One region of the Streptomyces sp. NPDC029526 genome, then DNA from elsewhere that is predicted to be linked to it. Evidence: predicted binding sites of a transcription regulator. Region 1 holds the regulator's gene; the other holds the start of a gene.
The links. Region 1 encodes HrcA, which represses chaperone genes, less so after heat shock. Its sites were predicted from a motif close to TTNGCACTCNGNNNNNCNGAGTGCNAA; they were not measured.
Positions count from the first base shown of each region.

Region 1 (19,951 bases):
GGGACCACCCCGTGCACGGTGGGCTGACCGCCCGCGCGGTCAGCTCGCACATCGACTACCTGGCCGAGGAGAAGCTCAGGACCGGCGCTCCCGCGGCGGCCGGGACCGGTCGGACCGTCCGCCGCAAGGGCAAGCGCGAGGCCGTGGTCACCGTGGCCCTGAGGTTCGGCATCGTACGGGAGGAGCACCTCGCCCTGTTGCCCCTACGGACGGCCGAACCGGCCGGACGGGGACACTAGGCGCCATGCCCCCGGCACACGGCCGGAACGCCCTGTGGAACAGCGAACGGACCGAACTGCTGCCCCCGGGCCATCGGGTGGGACGCTGGACGGTCACCGAGCCGATCGGGTCCGGCGGCTGGGCGGTCGTCTACGCCGGGCACGAGACCACGGGCCCGAACGGCACGGCCGGCACGGGCCCGAACGGCACGGCTCGCCCGGCCGGCACGGGCCCGCGAGCGCCGCGCGACGAGGGCACGGCCGGCGGCACCGTCGCGCTCAAGGTCATGCCGACGGCGGGACTCGCACCGCGCCAGGCCCGTGCCGTGGCCGAAACCGCCCGGCGCGAACTGGAACTCTGCCGCAGGGCGGCCCACCCCGGAATCGTCCGGCTGCTGGACTCCGTCGTGCTCCGGGCCCCGGAGCACCCCCTGCTCGACGGCGCGATCGTGCTCGTCATGGAGCGGGCGAGGTGCAGTCTGCGCGACCTGATCGACGCCGGGGTGGCCGCGGCCGGGAGCGACACACTGATCGCCGGCATCTGCGAAGGGCTGGCCCACCTGCACCGCAACGGCTGGGTGCACGCCGACCTCAAACCGGAGAACATCCTCGTCGGCGAGGACGGCGCGGTGAAGCTCTCGGACTTCGGCCTCGCCACCGAGGTGACCGGGACCCACGGATACGTCCCGCCCGCCGGGACCCTGGACTACTTCCCACCCGAACGCTGGACGGCTCCGCTCGGCGAACGGGGCGTCGAGATCCGGCCGAGTGCCGACATCTGGGCCCTGGGCATCGTCATCCACGAGGTGTTCGCCGCCGGCGCCTCCCCCTTCCCCGGAGCCACCCCGGCGGCGCGCGGCGCCGCCGCCCAGGAGTACGCGGCGGGCCGCGCCGCCCTGCGCCTCGATGCCGCGGTGCCGGACTTCTGGCGGGAGCTGGTCGCCGACTGCCTCGCCCCGACACACGCCGCCCGCGCCGCGCACACCGCCGAGAGCCTGCTCGCACGGATCGCGGCGCGCCGGTCCGCAGTGCTCCGGCGCCCCGGCACCGGCGGCGCGCGCCGACGTCCGCGGAACCGCGCACGGACCGCGCTGCTCGCGGCGTCGATGTGCGTGGCGTTCGCGGGCGTCCTCACCCACGCCGGCCGGGAGGACGGTTCCGCTCCGGACCCACCCGCGCTGATCGAGGTCTTCAACGCCCAGCGGGGCTGCCAGGACCGGGCCGACCGGCACCCGCAGTGCAGTCTCGGCCTCGCGATCGACCCGGAGCGGGAGTACACGGCCGAGAACGTGGTCCCCACCCGTGTGTGGCACGGTGACGTCCTGCGCACCGACTGCCGGCTGGACGGCGGGGTCCTCATCACCGACGAGGAGGACCTGCGCTCCGACACCTGGTTCCGGGTCGAACTCCCGCGCACCGGCTCCCGCGCGTGGCTGCCCGCGGTCCGCACGAAGGACCGTCCTCCCCTTCCGAGCTGCCCGCCCGACGCGCCGGACGGCTGAACGTGACCGCGCCGCAGGGTGCTCCGGGCGCGTGCCCGGCCTCGGCGAACGTCCCCCCGCTCCGGCCGGATCGGGGCGGTGCGTCAGGACGGGAAGCCCGTCGCGCCAGGCGAGGGCCGGCCCGGCACCCGCCGCTCCCGCTCTCCCGAGCGGAGGGCGACCGGCGCGGGCAGGAGGTGCCCGGCCGCCACTTTCGCCCACCGGATGCTCCGTCCCGCCCGGGCACCGGGTGCGTGCCGTCGAGTGGCCGGGCCGTGAGGGGGCCCGGGCGGAAGAGTCCGGGGCGGGGCTGAGGCCACGACGTCGGCATCGGTCCCTGTTCTGATCGGAACGCGACCGAGTCCTGGTCGACGCTGACCGCCTGTGGAGCACTGTTCCCCCTCATGGCGACCCACTTCGGTAACTCCTTGCTCATGGCCGGGGTCGGTCTGTCACCCTGTCGGCAACGATCGGCGTGTCTTCGTACGAACTGCCCGGGGAGCTGCCCATGGGGGCCATTCCGACCCAACGGGAGACCACCTCGCGCGCCCGTGGGGCGCCGGAGCGCGCGCGGGCGGACGCGACCCTCACCGGGAGCCCCCTCGCGCCCGGCTCCGCCCGGGCCGTGGTGCGGGCGGCACTCGCCGAATGGACCGAGCGGGCGCTGCCCGGCGCCGAACACCTCACCGCCCGCGCCGGCGACGACGCCGCACTGGTCGCCAGCGAACTGGTCACCAACGCGGTGGTCCACGCCGGGACCGACGTACGGCTCACCTGCCGTCTGGAGGACGGCACCGGCGCGCTGGTCGTCGAGGTGACCGACCGCCACCCCTCGCGCCCCCCGCGCGACCACGAGCCGGAGGCGGCCCCGCACCTCGTCCCCGAGTTCGGGCGCGGGCTGGGCCTGGTCGCCGCGCTCTGCGAGGTGTGGGGCGTGACCTACCGGCCCGGCGAGAAGACGGTGTGGGCCCGGCTGCCGCCCGGGGGCCGCCCGGAGGCGGAGGGCGTCGCGGCGTACGCGGCGGAGCGCACTCCGGCGCACGACCGGGACCACGCGCGGGCGCCCGCGCGGGAGGCGCCGGGCACCTCCGGAGGCCCGGCCGAGGACGCCACCCCCGCGCCGCCGGACGCGCCGGACGCGCCGAACGCGCCCGGAGAGCGCCAGCCGCAGCCGGGGGACGAGCGCCAGCCGCAGCTTGGGGACGTCCGTGCCGGCGAGGACGCATGGGACGGCGAGGACGCGCGCGCCGACGGGGACGCGTGGGCCTGTAGGAACGCGCGCGCCGGCGGCGACGCCTGGCACGGCTCCGGGGCCGGGGCGGGCACCCCGGCCGCGGCCGGATCCCCGGCCGGAGTGGGCCCACGGTCCGGGGGCCCGGCCGAGGACGCCACCTCCGCCGGAACCGGCTCGGGGCCGCACGGCACCCCGGCCGTCGGCCGCTCACCCGCCCCCCGCAGCCCTCACCAGACCCCGCCCGCAACCACCCCCGGCACTCCCGGCGCCCCCGCCGACAACCCGCCCGCCCGCCGGAGCTGTGCCGAGGGTGCCTGGCTGGGGCGCGGGGCGCTGTCGTTCCTGGCCGAGGCGTCGGACCTGCTCGCCGGGCAGCTGGACGAGGACCTGGTCACCGCCCTCACCGGTCAGCTGATCGTGCCCCGGCTGGCGGACTGGTGCGCGGTGTGGCTGGCCGACGAGGCCACCCCGCACGGCGGCTGGGGCGGCGGCCGGGCCGCCCACGCGGGCGGTCCGGCCCGGGTCTGGCACGCGGGCGAGCACCTCATCGAGGAACTGCACGCGGCCCTGGACCGCGACCCGCCCCAGCTCCCCGACCCGTTACGCCCCGGCCCCACCCCCTACCCCTGGCCCGCCAAGGCCCTCGACACCGACGCCGTCCCGTCCGCCGCCCCGTCCGCCGCCCCGTTTCCGGGTCCCTCTGCCGATCAGCCCGCGGACGCGGGTTCGTCCGGCACCGCCCTCGCCTACCCGCTCGTCGCCGGTGGGTGGTCCGTGGGGACCCTGGTCATCGGCCGGGCCGGCGTCGACCGCTTCCCCGACGAGGTCACCGGACTCGTCGAGGACCTCGGCCGGCGCGTGGCGCTCGCCATCGGCGCCGCCCGCCAGTACGCGCGGCAGGCCACCATCAGCTCCGTGCTCCAGCGCGGGCTGCTGCCCGGCGCCGTCGCCGAGATCCCGGGCCTGCGCAGCGCCCTCGTCCACGAGCCCTGCGACAAGGGCGGGCCCAGCGGAGACTTCTACGACCTCTTCCCGGCCGGCCGCGGCCGCTGGTGCTTCGCGGTCGGCGACGTCCAGGGCAAGGGCCCGGAGGCGGCCGTCGTCATCGGCCTGGTCCGGCCCTGGCTGCGGCTGCTGGCCCGCGAGGGCTACCGCGTCGCCGACGTCCTCGACCGCCTCAACCAGCTGCTGCTGGACGACGCCACCGAGGCCGCCGACGCCGCCGCCCGCGCCCTGGTCGCCGCCGGGGCCCGCCCCACCGCGCCCGGCGACGGCCCCCAGACCCGCTTCCTCTCCCTCCTCTACGGCGAACTCGTCCCCGTCGACGGCGGGGTCCGCTGCACCGTCGCCTCCGCCGGGCACCCCCTGCCGCTGCTCCTCGCCCCGGACGGCATCGTCCGCACGGTCGCCCGGCCGCAGACCCTGCTCGGCGTCGTCGAGGACGCCGCGTACGGCAGCGACTCCTTCGAGCTGCGCTCCGGCGACACCCTGCTCTGCGTCACCGACGGTGTCACCGAGCGGCGCTCCGGCTCGCGGCAACTGGACGACGGGGACGGGCTCGCCGTGGCGCTGGCGAGCTGCGCCGGCCTCGACGCCGGAACGACCGCGGAGCGCCTGACCCGGCTCGTCCACGACTTCGGTGACAGCCCGCCCGCCGACGATCTCGCCCTGATGGTGCTCCAGGCCGAGTGACACCGCCGGTGCGGGACAATGGAGCACATGCCCTCCGCACTCCCCGACGGCGAGCCCGTCCCCGCCGACGGTGCCCTGCCCGCCTCCGCCCTCGCCGGGGCGGCCGACCGGCCCCTCGGCTTCTACCTGCACGTCCCCTACTGCGCGACCCGCTGCGGCTACTGCGACTTCAACACCTACACCGCCACCGAGCTGCGCGGCTCCGGCGGCGTGCTGGCCTCCCGCGACAACTACGCCGCCACGCTCGTCGACGAGGTGCGGCTGGCGCGGAAGGTGCTCGGCGACGACCCGCGCGAGGTCCGCACGGTGTTCGTCGGCGGCGGGACCCCCACCCTGCTGGCCGCCGCTGACCTGGTGCGGATGCTGGACGCGATCCGGGACGAGTTCGGGCTGGCCGCCGACGCCGAGGTGACCACGGAGGCGAACCCCGAGTCCGTCGACCCGGCCTACCTGGCGGCCCTCCGCGAGGGGGGCTTCAACCGGATCTCGTTCGGCATGCAGAGCGCCCGGCAGCACGTGCTGAAGGTGCTGGACCGCACCCACACCCCCGGTCGTCCCGAGGCGTGCGTCGCCGAGGCCCGCGCCGCCGGCTTCGACCACGTCAACCTGGACCTGATCTACGGCACCCCCGGCGAGTCCGACGACGACTGGCGGGCCTCCCTGGACGCGGCGGTCGGCGCCGGGCCGGACCACGTCTCCGCGTACGCGCTCATCGTCGAGGAGGGCACGCAGCTCGCCCGCCGCATCCGGCGCGGCGAGGTCCCGATGACCGACGACGACGTGCACGCCGACCGCTACCTCATCGCCGAGGAGGCGCTGACCGCGGCGGGCTTCGCCTGGTACGAGGTGTCGAACTGGGCGACCTCGGACGCCGGGCGCTGCCTGCACAACGAGCTGTACTGGCGGGGCGCCGACTGGTGGGGCGCGGGCCCCGGCGCGCACTCCCACGTGGGCGGCGTGCGGTGGTGGAACGTCAAGCACCCGGGCGCGTACGCGGCGGCGCTCGCGCAGGGCCGGTCGCCGGGCGCCGGCCGGGAGCTGCTGTCGGACGAGGACCGGCGGGTGGAGCGGATTCTGCTGGAGCTGCGGCTGGAGGAGGGCGTGCCCCTGTCCCTCCTGCGCGCGGACGGCCTGGCGGCGGCGGGCCGGGCCCTGCGCGACGGGCTGCTCCGGCCGGCCGCGTACGAGGAGGGCCGCGCGGCCCTCACCTTGCGCGGGCGGCTGCTGGCGGACGCGGTGGTGCGGGACCTGGTGGACTGACCGCGGGCGTCCGCCTCAGCCGGCGGGCGCCGTGACGAAGTCGATCAGCTCTTCGACCCGGCCCAGCAGCTCGGGCTCCAGGTCCTTGTACGAGCGGACCCGGCCCAGGATGTGCTGCCAGGCCGCCCCGGTGTTCTCCGGCCAGCCCAGTGCCCGGCACACCCCCGTCTTCCAGTCCTGGCCGCGCGGCACCCGGGGCCAGCCGGGGATGCCCACCGACGACGGCTTCACCGCCTCCCAGACGTCGATGTACGGGTGGCCCACCACCAGTGCGTGCTCACTGGTCACCGCCTCGGCGATGCGCCACTCCTTGGAGCCCGGCACGAGGTGGTCGACCAGGACGCCCAGGCGCGCGTCGGGGCCGGGGGAGAACTCCTCGACGACCGACGGCAGGTCGTCCACGCCCTCCAGGTACTCCACGACCACGCCCTCGATGCGCAGGTCGTCGCCCCACACCTTCTCGACCAGCTCCGCGTCGTGCCGCCCCTCGACGTAGATGCGGCCGGCGCGGGCGACCCGGGCCCGGGCGCCGGGCACCGCGACGGAGCCGGACGCCGTACGGCTGGGGCGGGACGGCCCGGAGGCGGGCCGCACCAGCGTCACCACCCGGCCCTCCAGCAGGAAGCCGCGGGGTTCCAGCGGGAACACCCGGTGCTTGCCGAAACGGTCCTCCAGGGTCACCGTGCCGGCCTCGCAGCGGATCACCGCACCGCAGAAACCGGTGCCCGGCTCCTCGACCACCAGACCGGGGTCGGCGGGCACCTCGGGCACCGGGCCGGACTTCTTCCAGGGAGGGGTCAGGTCGGCGGAGTACTGGCGCATCCTGCCGACGATACGAGGCAGCCCCCGTCACGGCCGGCGCGACACGCCGAACCGGGCCGCCAGCGCCTCGCGTTGGGCGCGCACGAACGCCGCGTCGACCACCGCCCCGTGACCGGGCACGTACCGCGCGTCCGGGCCGCCCAGGGCGAGCAGCCGGTCCAGGGCGTCCGGCCAGCGGGACGGCACCGCGTCCGGGCCGGCCTGCGGCGCGCCCGACTCCTCCACCAGGTCGCCGCAGAAGACCACGGGCGGGTCGCCCGGGACCAGGACGGCGAGGTCCCGCGCGGTGTGCCCGGGGCCCGCGTCCACCAGCACCACCTCCCGGCCGCCGAGGTCCACGGCCACGTCGCCGGACACCTCGTGCCCCGGCCGGACCAGCGCGTCCGCCGCCCCGGCCGCCTCCCGCTCGTCCAGCCCGTGCCGCACCGCGTCGACGCGCAGCGCCTCCGCCGACCACGCCGCCGCCGGGCCGGCCGCCGCGAACACCTCCGCGCCCGCGAACACCGCCGCCCCCAGCACGTGGTCGAAGTGGGGGTGGGTCAGCGCGAGATGCGTCACACGCCGCCCGGCGAGCGCCTGCGCCTCGGCCCGCACCCGCGCGCCCTCGCGCAGACTCGAACCGGCGTCGACCAGCAGGGCGCCACCGGTACCGGCGACGAGCCCCGCCGTGCAGTCCCACACCGGAAGGCGGCACCGGAACACCCCCGGCGCCACCCGTTCCCATCCCGACACATCCCGAACCGAGGTCATACCGCGACGCTAGCGGGCAGAACGCCCACCTGCGCGAACCCGTCGGGCCGGGCCTTGCCCGGGGCGTACTCCCCGGCCGTACACTGGGCCGGGGAAGTCTGGCACTCGCATGTGAAGAGTGCCAGGACCAGCAACGGGCAGCGGCGGATCGCTTCTGGAGGTGTGTGCGCGATGCTCAGTGAACGCAGGCTCCAGGTGCTGCGCGCCATCGTTCAGGACTATGTCGGCACCGAGGAGCCGGTGGGCTCCAAGGCGCTCACCGAGCGGCACAACCTCGGCGTCTCCCCGGCCACCGTGCGCAACGACATGGCGGCCCTGGAGGACGAGGGGTACATCGCCCAGCCGCACACCAGCGCCGGGCGCATCCCCACCGACAAGGGCTACCGCCTGTTCGTCGACAAGCTCGCCGGGGTCAAGCCGATGAGCCCGCCCGAGCGGCGCGCCATCCAGAACTTCCTCGAGGGCGCCGTCGACCTGGACGACGTGGTGGCCCGCACGGTGCGGCTGCTCGCGCAGCTGACCCGGCAGGTGGCCGTCGTGCAGTACCCGTCGCTGACCCGCTCGACGGTGCGGCACGTGGAACTGCTGTCGCTCGCCCCGGCCCGCCTGATGCTCGTGCTGATCACGGACACCGGCCGGGTCGAGCAGCGCCTGGTGGACTGCCCGGCGCCCTTCGGCGAGGCGTCCCTGGCGGACCTGCGGGCGCGGCTCAACAGCCGGGTCGCGGGCCGCCGGTTCACCGACGTGCCCAGCCTGGTCGAGGACCTCGCGGAGGCGTTCGACCCGGAGGACCGGGGCGCGGTGTCGACCGTGCTCTCCACCCTCCTGGAGACCCTCGTCGAGGACAACGAGGAGCGGCTGATGATCGGCGGCACCGCCAATCTCACCCGCTTCGGGCACGACTTCCCCCTGGTGATCCGGCCCGTCCTGGAGGCACTCGAGGAGCAGGTCGTGCTCCTCAAGCTGCTCGGCGAGGCGAAGGATCCGGGCGTGACCGTCCGTATCGGTCATGAGAACGCCCACGAAGGACTCAACTCCACGTCCGTCGTGTCGGTCGGCTACGGTTCGGGCGGCGAAGCAGTCGCCAAACTGGGTGTGGTCGGACCGACCCGCATGGACTACCCGGGAACGATGGGAGCGGTACGCGCAGTGGCACGGTACGTCGGACAGATCCTGGCGGAGTCGTAGTGGCCACGGACTACTACGCCGTACTCGGCGTGCGCCGCGACGCGTCGCAGGAAGAGATCAAGAAGGCGTTCCGGCGGCTCGCCCGCGAGCTCCATCCGGACGTCAACCCGGATCCGAAGACCCAGGAGCGGTTCAAGGAGATCAACGCCGCCTACGAGGTGCTGTCGGACCCGCAGAAGAAGCAGGTCTACGACCTCGGTGGCGACCCCCTGGCGCAGGCGGCCGGCGGCGGCGCGGGCGGCTTCGGGGCCGGTGGCTTCGGCAACTTCTCCGACATCATGGACGCGTTCTTCGGCACGGCCTCGCAGCGCGGACCGCGCTCGCGCACCCGCCGGGGCCAGGACGCGATGATCCGCATCGAGGTCGAGCTCGACGAGGCCGCGTTCGGCACCACCAAGGACATCCAGGTCGATACCGCCGTCGTCTGCACCACGTGCAGCGGCGAGGGCGCCGCGCCCGGCACCACCGCGCAGACCTGCGACATGTGCCGCGGCCGCGGTGAGGTCTCCCAGGTCACCCGGTCCTTCCTGGGCCAGGTCATGACCTCGCGCCCCTGCCCGCAGTGCCAGGGCTTCGGCACGGTCGTGCCCACGCCGTGCCCGGAGTGCGCCGGCGACGGCCGCATCCGCTCCCGGCGCACCCTCACCGTCAAGATCCCGGCCGGTGTCGACAACGGCACCCGCATCCAGCTCGCCGGTGAGGGCGAGGTCGGTCCCGGCGGCGGTCCCGCCGGCGACCTCTACGTCGAGATCCACGAGCTGCCGCACCCCACCTTCCAGCGGCGCGGCGACGACCTGCACTGCACGGTGACCATCCCCATGACGGCGGCGGCCCTCGGCACCAAGGTGCCGCTGGAGACGCTGGACGGCATGGAGGAGGTCGACATCCGGCCCGGCACCCAGTCCGGCCAGTCGATCCCGCTGCACGGCCGGGGTGTCACGCACCTGCGCGGCGGCGGCCGGGGCGACCTCATCGTGCACGTCGAGGTGCAGACCCCCTCCAAGCTGGACCCGGAGCAGGAGCGCCTGCTGCGGGAACTGGCCAAGCTGCGCGGCGAGGAGCGTCCCCAGGGGCAGTTCCAGCCCGGCCAGCAGGGCCTGTTCTCCCGCCTGAAGGACGCCTTCAACGGCCGCTGACCGGCGCCCCGGGACCGGTCCGTGACCGGTCCCGGCCCGGCCCCCGACCGCTCCCGCGAGCCGGACCCCGGCCGGTCCGAGCCCTCTCCGGCCCTCCCACAGGACCTCCCGCCGGACCTCCCCTCGACCTCTCCCGACCTCCCGTCGAACGGAATGTGCCAGGGGGAAGGGCCAATTCGGACTCGTCCCGAGGACGTGACAACATGCCGTCATGTCCTCCGCGCTGACCGATCTCCTCCCGCACCCGATCGTGCAGGCCCCGATGGCGGGAGGGGTCGCCGTGCCGCGCCTCGCCGCCGCCGTGTCCGACGCGGGCGGGCTCGGGTTCCTGGCCGCCGGGTACAAGACCGCGGACGGGATGTACCAGGAGATCAAGCAGCTGCGCGGACTGACCGGCCGCCCCTTCGGCGTCAACGTGTTCATGCCCCAGCCCGAGACCCCCGACCCCGCCGCCGTCGGCGTCTACGCGCACCAGCTGGCCGGCGAGGCGACCTGGTACGAGACCGAGCTGGGCGACCCCGACAGCGGGCGCGACGACGGCTACGACGCCAAACTGGCCGTGCTGCTCGACAACCCGGTGCCGGTGGTGTCCTTCCACTTCGGCGTGCCCGCCCCCGAGGCCCTCGAAGCGCTCCGCCGGGCCGGCACGTACACGCTGGCCACCGCCACCACCCCCGAGGAGGCCCTGGCGGTGGAACGGGCGGGCGCCGACGCGGTGATCGCCCAGGGCGCCGAGGCGGGCGGCCACCAGGGCACCCACCGGGACGCCCCCGAGGCCGACGGCTCCGCCCTGGGGCTGCTGTCCCTGCTCGCCCAGGTCCGCGAGACCGTCTCGATCCCCGTGGTCGCCGCCGGGGGCATCATGCGCGGCAGCCAGATCGCCGCGGTGCTCGCCGCCGGGGCCGACGCCGCCCAGCTCGGCACCGCCTTCGTCGCCACCCACGAGTCCGGGGCGCACGAGGCGCACAAGCACGCCCTCACCGACCCCCTCTACGCCCGCACCGAGCTGACCCGGGCCTTCTCCGGCCGCCCGGCCCGCGCCCTGGTCAACCGTTTCCTGCGCGAGCACGGCCCCTACGCGCCCGCCGCCTACCCCGACGTCCACCACCTCGCCGCGCCCCTGCGCAAGGCGGCGGCCAAGGCCGGCGACCCGCAGGGCATGGCGCTGTGGGCGGGTCAGGGCCACCGGCTGGCCCGGGACCTGCCCGCCGGGCGGCTGGTGGAGGTGCTGGCCGCCGAACTCGCCGCCGCCCGGACGGCGTTGTCGGACGGAGGTGCCCGATGACCGCGCCGGTGTTCGTCGTCGACGGCTTCGACGCCGACCCGGCGGGCCCCTACGTGCTCGACGGGCCGGAGGGCCGGCACGCCGTCTCCGTCAAACGCCTCAGGGCCGGGGAGGACGTCGTCCTCACCGACGGCGCGGGCCGCTGGGCCGAGGGCCGGGTCGAGGGGACCGAGGGCAAGGACCGGCTGCTCGTGCGCCTCGCCGACGTCGTCACCGAGGAGCCCGAAGCGCCCCGCCTCACCGTGGTCCAGGCCCTGCCCAAGGGCGACCGGGGCGAGCTGGCCGTGGAGACGATGACCGAGGTCGGCGTCGACGCGATCGTGCCGTGGGCGGCCTCCCGGTGCATCACTCAGTGGAAGGGCGAGCGCGGACTGAAGTCCCTCGGGAAGTGGCGCGCCACCGCGCGGGAGGCGGGCAAGCAGTCCCGCCGGGTGCGCTTCCCCGAGGTCGCGGACCCGGCCACGGGCAAGCAGGTCGCGGCCCTGCTCGCCGAGGCGGACTTCGCGGCGGTGCTGCACGAGACCGGGACCGAGCCGCTGGCGAGCGCACCGCTGCCGGACGCCGGGCACATCGTGCTGGTCGTCGGGCCCGAGGGCGGCGTGTCGCCCGAGGAGCTGGACCTGTTCGCCGGGGCCGGTGCGCGGGTGTGCCGGCTGGGCCGGAGCGTGCTGCGCACGTCGACCGCCGGGACGGCCGCGGCGGCCCTGCTGCTCGGCCGCACCGGACGCTGGGGCTGACCCGCCTCCACCGTGCGGGACCGGACGGTGCCGTCCCGACGCGCCGGGGGCCGCCCGACGCCCGCCCGCGACCCCGGCCCGCCGCCCGAACGGCGCGGGCGGACGCCGCGCGCGGGGGCTCGTGGCGCGGCCGAATGCGCCCTACCGCCGGGCCCTGGAGGGTGGCAGTCTGCCGTTCATGCGGGTGCTGGCAAGGAGTTGGCTGCGGCCGGTGCTCATGGCGGGAGGTGCCGTGCTCGCCGTGGGCGGCCTCGTCGCGTGCGAGCCGGGCGGACTGAGCTCCGCCGCCGTGGCGTACACCACGGACGAGACCGTGACCGAGGAGCTGGAACGGCGCAAGGCCGGTGTCCGGTGGCTGAACTGCACCGCGGACTTCGGGGAGCGGAGCGGCGCCTCGGCGTCCTCCGGCGAGAGGACCGTGGCCTCCGTCGACTGCGAGGGCGAGACCGACGACGGCAAGGACATCACCGTCACCGGCCGGATCACCCACGCCGTCAACGGCGCCTGCGTGCGCGGGAACATCGTCGCGAAGGTGGACGGCAGGCAGCGCTTCCGGGTCGACGGACTCGGCGACTGCGACGCCACCACCCCCTCACCCGTCGGACAGGCCCCGGACGACGGCCCCCGCCCCACCGTGACGGTGACCGTCACCACCACCGTGTGGTGCGAGCAGTACCCCTCCTGCCGTCCCGTCGAGGGCAAGTGATCGAAACCCCTGGCCGGGGCCGCCGCCGCGTGCGTAGGGTGATCGGGTGACACAGCCTGCATCGGACGCATCCGCCGCGTATCTCCGGTTCCCGCATCCGCACGGCGAGTTGGTCGCCTTCACCGCCGAGGACGACGTGTGGCTCGCCCCCCTCGACGGCGGCCGGGCCTGGCGGGTGAGCGCCGAGAACGTGCCGGTGGCCCACCCGCGCATCTCGCCCGACGGCACCACCGTCGCCTGGACCTCCACCCGCGACGGCGCCCCCGAGGTGCACGTCGCCCCCGTCGACGGCGGGCCCGCCCGGCGGCTGACGTACTGGGGGAGCGTCAAGACCCAGGTGCGCGGCTGGACCTCCGACGGGCAGGTGCTCGCGGTCACCACCCACGGCCAGCCCGGCATCCGCCGCACCTGGGCGCACGCCGTCCCGCTCGACGGCGGACCCGCCACCCGGCTGCCCCACGGCCCCGTCGGCGACCTGGCGTTCGGCCCGGCCACCGTGCTGCTGTCCGCGCAGATGGGCCGGGAGGCCGCCTGGTGGAAGCGCTACCGGGGCGGCACGGCCGGCAAGCTGTGGATCGACCGCCAGGGCGACGGCGAGTTCGTCCGCCTCCACGAGGACCTCGACGGGAACATCGAGTACCCGCTGTGGGTGGGCGCGGACCGGATCGCCTTCCTCTCCGACCACGAGGGCACCGGCGCCCTGTACTCCTCCCTCGCCGACGGCTCCGACCTGCGCCGCCACACACCCCTCGGCGGCTTCTACGCCCGGCACGCCGCCACCGACGGCACCCGCGTCGTGTACTCCAGCGCCGGTGAACTGTGGATCCTGGACGACCTGGACGGCGCCGAACCGCGCCGCCTCGACATCCGGCTCGGCGGCCAGCGCGTCGACCTCCAGCCCTTCCCGGTCAACGCCGCCCGCTGGTTCGGCTCCGCGTCCCCCGACCACACCGCGCGCGGCAGCGCCGTCTGCGTCCGCGGCACCGTCCACTGGGTGACCCACCGCTCCGGCCCCGCCCGCGCCCTGGCCGCCACCCCCGGCGTCCGGGCCCGGCGCCCGCGCACCTTCCGCGCGGACGGCGAGGAGTGGGTGGTGTGGGTGACCGACGCCGAGGGCGACGACGCCCTGGAGTTCGCGCCCGCCACCGGCCTCGCCCCGGGCGCCACCCCCCGCCGGATCGCCGCCGGACGCCTCGGCCGCGTCCTGGACCTGGCCATGGCGCCCGACGGCAGCCGGGCCGCGGTCGCCTCCCACGACGGCCGGCTGCTCCTCGTCGAACGGGAGACCGGCGAGGTCCGCGAGGTCGACCGCAGCGAGAACGGCGACGTCTCCGGGCTGGTGTTCTCGCCCGACTCCGGCTGGCTCGCCTGGTCCCACCCCGGCCCGCGCCCGCTCAGCCAGATCCGCCTCGCCAACACCACCGACCTGTCGGTCACCGAGGCCACCCCGCTGCGCTTCCAGGACTACGCGCCCGCCTTCACCCTCGACGGCAAGCACCTGGCGTTCCTGTCCACCCGCGCCTTCGACCCGGTCTACGACGAGCACGTCTTCGACCTGGCCTTCGTCGAGGGCGCCCGGCCGCACCTGATCACCCTCGCCGCGACCACCCCGTCGCCGTTCGGCCCGCAGCGCCACGGCCGCCCCTTCGAGACGCCGGACCGCGAGGAGACCCCCGACAGCGAGGGCACCCCCACCACCCGCATCGACCTGGACGGCCTCGCCGACCGGATCGTGCCGTTCCCCGTCGAGGCCGCCCGCTACTCCCACCTGCGGGCCGCCAAGGACGGGGTGCTGTGGCTGCGCCACCCGGTGCGCGGCGTCCTCGGCGCCTCCCGCGCCACCCCCGACGACCCCGATCCCAGGACCGAGCTGGAGCGCTACGACCTCGCCCAGCACCGCATCGAGCACCTCGCCGCGGACGCCGACCACTTCGAGGTCAGCGGCGACGGCAAGCGGGTGCTGCTGTGGACCGACGGGCGGCTCAAGGTCGTCCCCAGCGACCGGCGCGCCCCGAACGGCGACGACAGCGACGGCAACATCACCGTCGACCTCGGCCGCGTCCGCCAGTTCGTCGACCCCGCCGCCGAGTGGCGGCAGATGTTCGACGAGGCGGGCCGCATCATGCGGGACCACTTCTGGCACCCGGACCTCAACGGCGTCGACTGGGACGCCGTCCTGGACCGCTACCGCCCCGTCCTGGACCGCCTCGCCACCCACGACGACCTCGTCGACCTCCTCTGGGAGGTGCAGGGCGAACTCGGCACCTCGCACGCCTACGTCACCCCGCGCGGCGGCCACGGCGACGGCCCCCGGCAGGGCCTGCTGGGCGCGGACCTCTCCCGCCACGAGGACGGCAGCTGGCGCGTCGACCGCATCCTGCCCTCGGAGACCTCCGACCCCGACGCCCGCTCCCCGCTCGCCGCGCCCGGCGTGGCCGTCCGCCCCGGCGACGCGATCGTCGCCGTCGCCGGACAGCCCGTCGACCCCGTCACCGGCCCCGCCCCGCTGCTGGTGGGCACCGCGGGCAAGCCGGTCGAGCTGACCGTCTCCCCGGCCGGCGGCGGCGAACCGCGCCATGCGGTCGTCGTGCCCGTCGCCGACGAGGAACCGCTGCGCTACCACGCCTGGGTCGCCGACCGGCGGGCGTACGTGCACGAGACGTCCGGCGGCCGCCTCGGCTACATCCACGTCCCCGACATGCAGGCCCCCGGCTGGGCGCAGATCCACCGCGACCTGCGCGTCGAGGTGACCCGCGAGGGACTGGTCGTCGACGTGCGGGAGAACCGCGGCGGACACACCTCCCAGCTCGTGGTGGAGAAGCTGGCCCGGCGCATCGTCGGCTGGGACCTGCCGCGCGGCATGCGGCCCGAGTCCTACCCGCGGGACGCGCCGCGCGGCCCCGTCGTCGCCGTGGCCAACGAGTTCTCCGGCTCCGACGGCGACATCGTCAACGCGGCGATCAAGGCCCTCGGTATCGGCCCCGTCGTCGGCACCCGCACCTGGGGCGGCGTCGTCGGCATCGACAGCCGCTACCGCCTGGTCGACGGCACGCTCGTCACCCAGCCCAAGTACGCCTTCTGGCTGGAGGGTTACGGCTGGGGCGTGGAGAACCACGGCGTCGACCCCGACGTCGAGGTGGTGCAGCGCCCGCAGGACCACGCGGCGGGCCGCGACCCCCAGCTCGACGAGGCCGTCCGCATCGCGCTCGCCGCCCTGGAGGAGAACCCGGCCAAGGAGCCGCCCGCGCTGCCCTGACCGCGGGCCCTCGCGCGGCCCCGGCGGATACGATGCCCCGGTAAGCGATCATCCGGGGCCGAGGAGGCACACCCATGGCAGGCGAGCCGCAGGACGACTGCCTGTTCTGCAAGATCGTCGCAGGACAGATCCCGGCGACGATCGTCCGCGAGACGGACACGACCGTCGCGTTCAGGGACATCAACCCGCAGGCGCCGACCCACGTCCTGGTGATCCCCAAGGCACACCACCAGGACGCGGCGGCCCTCGCCGCGGCGGCACCCGACATCGCGGCGGACGTGCTGCGCGAGACGCAGGCCGTCGCCGACCAGGAGCAACTGGACAGCTACCGCATCGTGTTCAACACCGGCAGCGGCGCCGGCCAGACCGTCTGGCACGCCCACGCCCACGTGCTGGGCGGCCGCGGCCTCGAATGGCCCCCCGGATAGTCCGGACCGGCCGTCACATGTCCGTACGCGAACTGGTCGTGCTCGGCACCGCCAGCCAGGTCCCCACCCGGCACCGCAACCACAACGGCTACCTGCTGCGCTGGGACGGCGAGGGCATCCTGTTCGACCCCGGCGAGGGCACGCAGCGGCAGATGCTGCGCGCCGGGGTCGCCGCGCACGACCTCAACCGGATCTGCGTCACCCACTTCCACGGCGACCACAGCCTCGGCCTCGCCGGGGTCATCCAACGCATCAACCTGGACCGGGTCCCGCACGAGATCACCGCCCACTACCCGCGTTCCGGGCAGCGCTTCTTCGACCGGCTGCGCTACGCCACCGCCTACCGCGAGACCGTCGCCCTCACCGAGGCCCCCGTCGACACGGACGGCCCGATCGCCCGCACCCCCGGCTACACCCTCGATGCGCGCCGCCTCTCCCACCCCGTGGAGTCCTACGGCTACCGGCTCACCGAGCCCGACGGGCGCCGCATGCTCCCGGACCGGCTCGCCGCGCACGGCATCACCGGCCCGGACATCGGCCGCCTCCAGCGGGACGGCGTCCTCGGCGGGGTCCGGCTGGAGGACGTCAGCGAGGTACGGCGCGGGCAGAGCTTCGCGTTCGTCATGGACACCCGGCTGTGCGACGGGGTGCACGCGCTCGCCGAGGGCTGCGACCTGCTCGTCATCGAGTCGACCTTCCTCGACGAGGACGAGGAACTCGCCACCGACCACGGTCACCTGACGGCCGGTCAGGCCGCCCGGGCGGCCCGGGACGCGGGCGTGCACCACCTCGTGCTCACCCACTTCAGCCAGCGCTACTCCGACCCGGCGGAGTTCGAGCGGCAGGCCAGGGCCGCCGGTTTCGAGGGCGAGCTGACCGTGGCCCACGACCTGCTCCGGGTGCCGCTGCCCAAGCGCCGCTGACACGGTCCCCAGGCGCCCGGTCGTACGATGCTTCGATGCCCGTACCCAAAGCCGAACTGCACCTTCACATCGAAGGCACCCTCGAACCCGAGCTGGCCTTCGAGCTCGCCGCCCGCAACGGCCTCACCCTGCCCTGGGCCGGCACCGAGGCGCTGCGCGAGGCGTACCGCTTCGAGGACCTGCAGTCCTTCCTCGACCTGTACTACGCGCTGATGGCGGTGCTGCGCACCGAACGGGACTTCGAGGACCTCGCCGACGCCTACCTCGCCCGCGCCGCCGCCCAGGGCGTCCGCCACGCGGAGATCTTCTTCGACCCGCAGGCCCACCTCGCGCGCGGCGTCCCCCTGGACACGGTCGTCGACGGGCTCTGGCAGTCCCTGGGCCGCAGCGAGGAGCGGCACGGCGTCTCCACCCGCCTGATCATGTGCTTCCTGCGCGACGAGTCCGCCGCGTCCGCCCTGGCCACCCTGGAGGCCGCCCGCCCCCACCTGGACCGCATCACCGGCGTCGGCCTGGACTCGGCCGAGGTCGGCCACCCGCCCGCGAAGTTCCGCGAGGTGTACGAGGCCGCCGCCGCGCTGGGCCTGCGCCGGGTCGCCCACGCCGGGGAGGAGGGCCCGCCGGAGTACATCACCGAGGCCCTGGACGTGCTCGGCGTCGAACGCGTCGACCACGGGCTGCGCTGCGTGGAGGATCCCGCGCTGGTGGCACGGCTGGTGCGCGAGCGGGTGCCGCTGACGCTCTGCCCGCTGTCCAACGTCCGCCTGCGCACGGTCGACACCCTCGCCGACCACCCGCTGCCCGCGATGCTGGACGCGGGCCTGATGTGCACGGTCAACTCCGACGACCCGGCCTACTTCGGCGGCTACGTCGGCGACACCTTCGACGCCGTCGCCGAGACCCTCGGCCTCGGCCCGGAGCGCCTGCGCGACCTCGCCCGCAACTCCTTCCTCTCCGCCTTCCTCGACGACGACGAGGAACGCCGGGCGCGGTACCTGGCCGAGGTGGAGGCGTACGCGTTCGGCTAGGGGCCCGGGCCACCGGTCCGGGGCCGGGGCCACCCCGCACGGCCGACTCGTCCGTCGCTTCCGCAGGGGTGGCTCCGGTCGGCGCCGGCTCGCCCTCAGCTCTTGTCGTCAGTTCTTGTCGTCGCCGGAGGCGCGCCAGGCGATGTGGCCCGCGTCCGCCCCGCCGGTCATCCAGAACGCGGCGGCCGGCCTGTCGCCCTCGGGCACCAGGTGGACCGAGCACTGGGTGACCTTGGCGCCCGGCTTTAGCATCTCGTCCGGAAGCTGGTCCGGGCACTGCCTCATCCCGGGGCCGCCGATGTCGATCAGGGTCAGCTTCCTGATCTGCTGCCCGGCGACGGTCTGCAGGAGCACGTCGTCCTGCATGTCCGGGTAGAGGTCGTGCTCGCCCTTGTTGCCGTACTCGATCGTGACGTAGTACGGGACGAGCTTCTGGCCGCCGGTCTTGAGGGTGTAGCGGCTCAGGTGGTCGAGGCTGCCCTTGCGCATGCTCCGCGCGACCGCCTCGACCCGCACCGTGTTGCCGTCGGAGTCCTCGACGTCGGCCTCCAACGGCTCGCCCAGCTCCGCCACGCCCTTGGAGCGGCCCTTCCCGTCGCCCGCTTCCCACAGGGCCGTGCCCGAGTCGTCCTGGTAGGCGACGGCCGCGGGCTCCAGGCCCTTGGCCAGCACGACCGGCGTGCAGACCTCCGCCGTCGCGCCGGCGGCGAGCGTCTCCGGGTTCCCCTTCGGGCAGTGGTCCGAGAGCGCCGAACCGCCACCGCGGAAGATCGTCAGGCGTTTGCCGGGCCAGCCGTCCACGCCGGCCACCGAGAGGTGGCCCACCAGGTCGGGGGAGGTCAGATCCGTCTCGCCCGCGTTGGTGACGGAGACCGTGAGGTAGTACGGCCGCCCGCCCTTGAGGCCGTCGTCCAGGCGGACGCCGGAGAGATCGGACTCCGACCCGCGGACGAGGCTCTTCGGGGTGACCCGCAGCCGGTACTCGTCGTCGTCATCGGTGAAGACGACGGTCCGGGCATCGGTCGCCAGGGTCACCGGGTCGGCCTTCGTCGCTTCCTTCCGCTGTGCTCCCTTGTCGGCCGCGCGCTCTCCTCCCGTGCTGCCCGAGCCGCAGCCCGCGACAGCCATGAGGAGGAACCCGACTCCCGCGATACCGGCAACTCCCCGGTTCACCGCCACACTTGCCCCCTGATCGACGTGAATGGATCCACCCGCGTCCGGTACACCACCGGACCCCTCGGGAGCCGATCACACTATCTGTACGGCCCGTGGCCGATCTCCACCGGAGACATCGCGGCAGCCGGTACGAACGGGAGACGCGACGGCGTGACGGGCGGCGCCGCGGGTGCGCCCGAGCCACAGCCACCCCGGGCGGAGCAGGGCGCGAGCGGCGGACGTCCGCCCCCGGGGACACGCCACCCCCGGGCTCACACCGCCCCCGGGCTCACACCGCTCCCGGGCTCACACCGCCCCTGGCGCCCGGGCCGCCGCCGCCGTGTCGTACGCGCCGCGGGCGGGGGCGGGGGTGCCGTCGAGGGGGATCTCCACGACCTCCTGCTCGGGGGCGCCGACCTCCGGGACCGCGCCCGCCGGGGTGCCGGGGGCCGCGGCGACCACCACGGCCGCCGGGTGCCCGCCGCGCCGGCGGACCGCGCCCGGCAGCAGCGGACGGCCGCCGGTGTGCAGGGCCACCGCCGTCAGGGGCACGGCGACCACCAGCAGTCCGGCGCCGAGCACCGCGCCCATCACCGGGAACCCCGCCTGCGCGGACAGCAGGCTCCCGGTCAGCGGACCGGCCGCCGTGCCC
Region 1 covers NZ_JBEZWE010000001.1:752,221-772,171, reverse strand. Annotated here, with positions in the region: gene AB0F01_RS03410 (serine/threonine protein kinase) at 1-239, shown strand, start outside; gene AB0F01_RS03405 (serine/threonine-protein kinase) at 245-1,720, shown strand; gene AB0F01_RS03400 (ATP-binding SpoIIE family protein phosphatase) at 2,208-4,625, shown strand; gene hemW (radical SAM family heme chaperone HemW) at 4,653-5,885, shown strand; gene AB0F01_RS03390 (DUF3097 domain-containing protein) at 5,901-6,707, opposite strand; gene AB0F01_RS03385 (MBL fold metallo-hydrolase) at 6,735-7,457, opposite strand; gene hrcA (heat-inducible transcriptional repressor HrcA) at 7,629-8,645, shown strand; gene dnaJ (molecular chaperone DnaJ) at 8,645-9,781, shown strand; gene AB0F01_RS03370 (nitronate monooxygenase) at 9,993-11,066, shown strand; gene AB0F01_RS03365 (16S rRNA (uracil(1498)-N(3))-methyltransferase) at 11,063-11,803, shown strand; gene AB0F01_RS03360 (hypothetical protein) at 11,982-12,509, shown strand; gene AB0F01_RS03355 (S41 family peptidase) at 12,556-15,765, shown strand; gene AB0F01_RS03350 (histidine triad nucleotide-binding protein) at 15,840-16,193, shown strand; gene AB0F01_RS03345 (ribonuclease Z) at 16,211-17,116, shown strand; gene AB0F01_RS03340 (adenosine deaminase) at 17,152-18,144, shown strand; gene AB0F01_RS03335 (hypothetical protein) at 18,253-19,272, opposite strand; gene AB0F01_RS03330 (MFS transporter) at 19,606-19,951, opposite strand, start outside.

Region 2 (3,619 bases), on a different contig from region 1:
CTCGAGGCCGGCGTTCTCGGCGATCCAGCGCAGCGGCTCGACGGCGGCCTTGCGGACCACGGAGACACCGGTGGCCTCGTCGTCGGTCTTGTCGAGGTTGCCCTCGAGGACCTTGACGGCGTGGACCAGCGCGGAGCCACCACCGGAGACGATGCCCTCCTCGACCGCGGCGCGGGTCGCGGAGATGGCGTCCTCCAGGCGGTGCTTCTTCTCCTTGAGCTCCACCTCGGTGGCGGCGCCGACCTTGATCACGCACACGCCGCCGGCCAGCTTCGCGAGGCGCTCCTGGAGCTTCTCGCGGTCCCAGTCGGAGTCGGTGGTCTCGATCTCGGCCTTGATCTGGGCGACGCGACCGGTCACGTCCTCCTTGTTGCCACCACCGTCGACGATCGTGGTGTCGTCCTTGGTGACGGTGACGCGGCGGGCGGAGCCGAGCACGTCCAGGCCGACCTGGTCCAGCTTGAGGCCGACCTCCTCCGAGACGACCGTGGCGCCGGTGAGGACGGCCATGTCCTGCAGCATCGCCTTGCGGCGGTCACCGAAGCCGGGGGCCTTCACGGCGACGGCGTTGAAGGTGCCGCGGATCTTGTTGACGACCAGGGTCGACAGGGCCTCGCCCTCGACGTCCTCGGCGATGATCAGCAGCGGCTTGGAGGAGTTGGCCTGGATGACCTTCTCCAGCAGCGGCAGCAGGTCGGCGATGGCACCGATCTTGCCCTGCGTGATCAGGATGTACGGGTCGTCGAGGACGGCCTCCATACGCTCCTGGTCGGTGACGAAGTAGGGCGACAGGTAGCCCTTGTCGAAGGCCATGCCCTCGGTGAAGTCGAGCTCCAGGCCGAAGGTGTTGGACTCCTCGACGGTGATGACACCGTCCTTGCCGACCTTGTCCATGGCCTCGGCGATGAGCTCGCCGACCTGCTGGTCCTGGGCGGACAGCGCGGCCACGGCGGCGATGTCGGACTTCTCGTCGATCGGGCGGGCCGACGCGAGCAGGTCCTCCGAGACCGCGGCGACGGCCGCGTCGATGCCCTTCTTCAGGGCGGCCGGAGAGGCACCGGCGGCGACGTTCTTCAGACCCTCGCGGACCAGGGCCTGGGCGAGCACCGTGGCGGTGGTGGTGCCGTCACCAGCGATGTCGTTGGTCTTGGTCGCCACCTCCTTCACCAGCTGCGCGCCGAGGTTCTCGTACGGGTCCTCGATCTCGACCTCGCGGGCGATCGTGACACCGTCGTTGGTGATGGTGGGGGCGCCGAACTTCTTGTCGATGACGACGTTGCGGCCGCGGGGGCCGATCGTCACCTTCACCGTGTCGGCCAGCTTGTTGACGCCGCGCTCGAGGGCGCGACGGGCGTCCTCGTCGAACTTCAGGATCTTCGCCATGGCAGCGGGAGCCCTCTCGGAAATCTGGATGACAACACTGCGCCCCGGGCGCCCGGCTTCTCAGCGATTGCGGGGGCCAGGGGCGCAGTTCGAGCAAATGTGCTTCGAGGTGGCTTACTTCTCGACGATCGCGAGGACGTCGCGAGCCGAGAGGACGAGGTACTCCTCGCCGTTGTACTTCACCTCGGTGCCGCCGTACTTGCTGTAGAGCACGACATCGCCGACCTTCACGTCGAGCTCGACGCGCTTGCCGTCCTCGATCCGGCCCGGGCCGATGGCCAGGACGACGCCCTCCTGGGGCTTCTCCTTGGCGGTGTCCGGAATGACCAGGCCCGAAGCCGTGGTCTGCTCGGCGTCGAGCGGCTGGACCACGATGCGGTCCTCGAGCGGCTTGATGGCAACCTTGGAGCTGGCGGTCGTCACGATCCGACCTCCCCCTTCGGAGATCTCACGGGGTTAACTGTCTGAGGTGGCGACCAGGTCGATCCGTCGTCGCGGGTGCCGGACCTGCCCGTCGCGTTGTTGGCACTCTCCAGGGGGGAGTGCCAGACCCGAGACTATGACCGCGATTAGCACTCGGTCAAGCGGAGTGCCAATCAGGTGCCCCGCGCGTCGGGGCGGGCGCGCTGTCCGTACCGGGGCTCAGCCACTCCCGGCGGCCTGGCCGGCGGCGGTCGGGGCGGAGGTGTCGCGGTGCGCTCCGGCGGCCGGTGACCCGGTGGCGTCCCAGTGGTCCTCCAGGGAGGCCACCGTCAGGCCGCGCCCGTCCAGCTGGGCCAGGAGCCGTTCCGTGCGCTCCCGGAGGGACGGGGCCGGCAGGCCGTCCGACGGGACGCGGATGATGTCGCCGGGGCGCGGCTCGCGCGGACCGCGCGCGTCGGCGAGGGTGCCGTCCGGCTGCACGGTGGCGCTCCACAGGACCACCGCGGCGATCCCGCAGTCGGCGGCGGCGCGCAGCGTCGTGGTGTCGTACGTGCCGTGGGGCGGGCGGAGGAAGCGGGCCCGGACGCCGAAGCGGGATCGGAGTTTGCGTTGCTGGCCGCAGATCTCGGCGCGCTGGCCGGCGTAGGGCAGGCCCCGCAGGGCGGGGTGCTCCATGGTGTGGTTCTGCAGGCCGGCGCCGACCGCCCGCAGCCGGGCGAAGTGGCCGTATCCGGGACCGGCCACGGTGTCGGTGAGGAACAGGGTGACCGGGAGGCGGCGTCGGCGGATCAGGTCGATGAGGCCCGGGTCCCGCCCCGCACCGTCGTCGTAGGTCAGGAAGACGACCTGCTCGCGCGTCGCGAGGCGGTCGATCACGGGCGGAAACCGGTCCCCCGCCGTGGCTTCCCGCCCCTCACCCGCCGACCGGCTCCCTCCGCTTCCGGCACCGGCCGCACCGGCCTCCGCGCCTCCTCCGGTCCCCGCTTCTGCGGCTCCTCCGGTCCCCGCCTCCGTGCCTCCCCCAGTCCTCCCCGCGTCCGCTGCCGTGCCGTCGCCCGGACCGGCTCCGGCACCGGGCTCCGCCCCGGGGCCGTCACCACCTCCGGCGCCTCCCTCGGCTCCGGGGCCGTCACGGCTGCCCTTTCCGGGCTGCGCGGCACCGTCGGCGGGCCGCGCGGCACCGTCGGCGTGCTGCGCGGGGGCGCCCGGCGGTCCGGCGGCGGGGGTGCCGCAGGCGGCGAGGGTGGTGAACAGGGCGGCGGCGCCGGCGGCCAGGAGGCGGAGCGTGGGCGCCGGGCCCCGCCTCACAGGTAGTCCTCCAGGCGCCCCACCGCGTAGCCCTCGGCCGTGACCTTGTCGAGGAAGCGGCGGATCATGTCGGGCATCGTGCCCTTCCAGTCGTCCTGCCCCCGGAAGTGGCTGAGGACGATGTCGCCGGGGCGGAGTCTGCGGTCCCACTCGCGGTAGTCCCACCGGTCGGCGAACACCTCCTCGTTCCACAGGGGAACGTGCGTGATGCCGCAGGACTTGGCGACGCGCAAGGTGTCCTTGTTGTAGTTGCCGAAGGGCGGGCGGAACAGGACGGGGCGTTCGCCGTACCGCTTCTCGATCACCCGTTGCATGCCGCAGATCTCGCGCTTCTGCTGCGCGTAGGAGAGCTTGGGCAGGTAGGGGTGGTGGAGGGTGTGATTGTGCAGGCCGACGCCCTGGTCCTGCATCTTCGCGAAGTAGGCGTAGTCGTCCTTGACGACGTAGTCGCTGAGGAAGGCGGTGTACGGGATCCGCAGTTCCTTCATCATCCGCAGGAACTCCG
Region 2 covers NZ_JBEZWE010000002.1:298,648-302,266, reverse strand. Annotated here, with positions in the region: gene groL (chaperonin GroEL) at 1-1,383, opposite strand, end outside; gene groES (co-chaperone GroES) at 1,498-1,806, opposite strand; partial or broken gene AB0F01_RS07000 (polysaccharide deacetylase family protein) at 1,964-2,715, opposite strand; gene AB0F01_RS06995 (polysaccharide deacetylase family protein) at 3,111-3,619, opposite strand, start outside.
Region 2: the regulator HrcA is predicted to act here: its motif matches at 1,906-1,932, upstream of groES (co-chaperone GroES).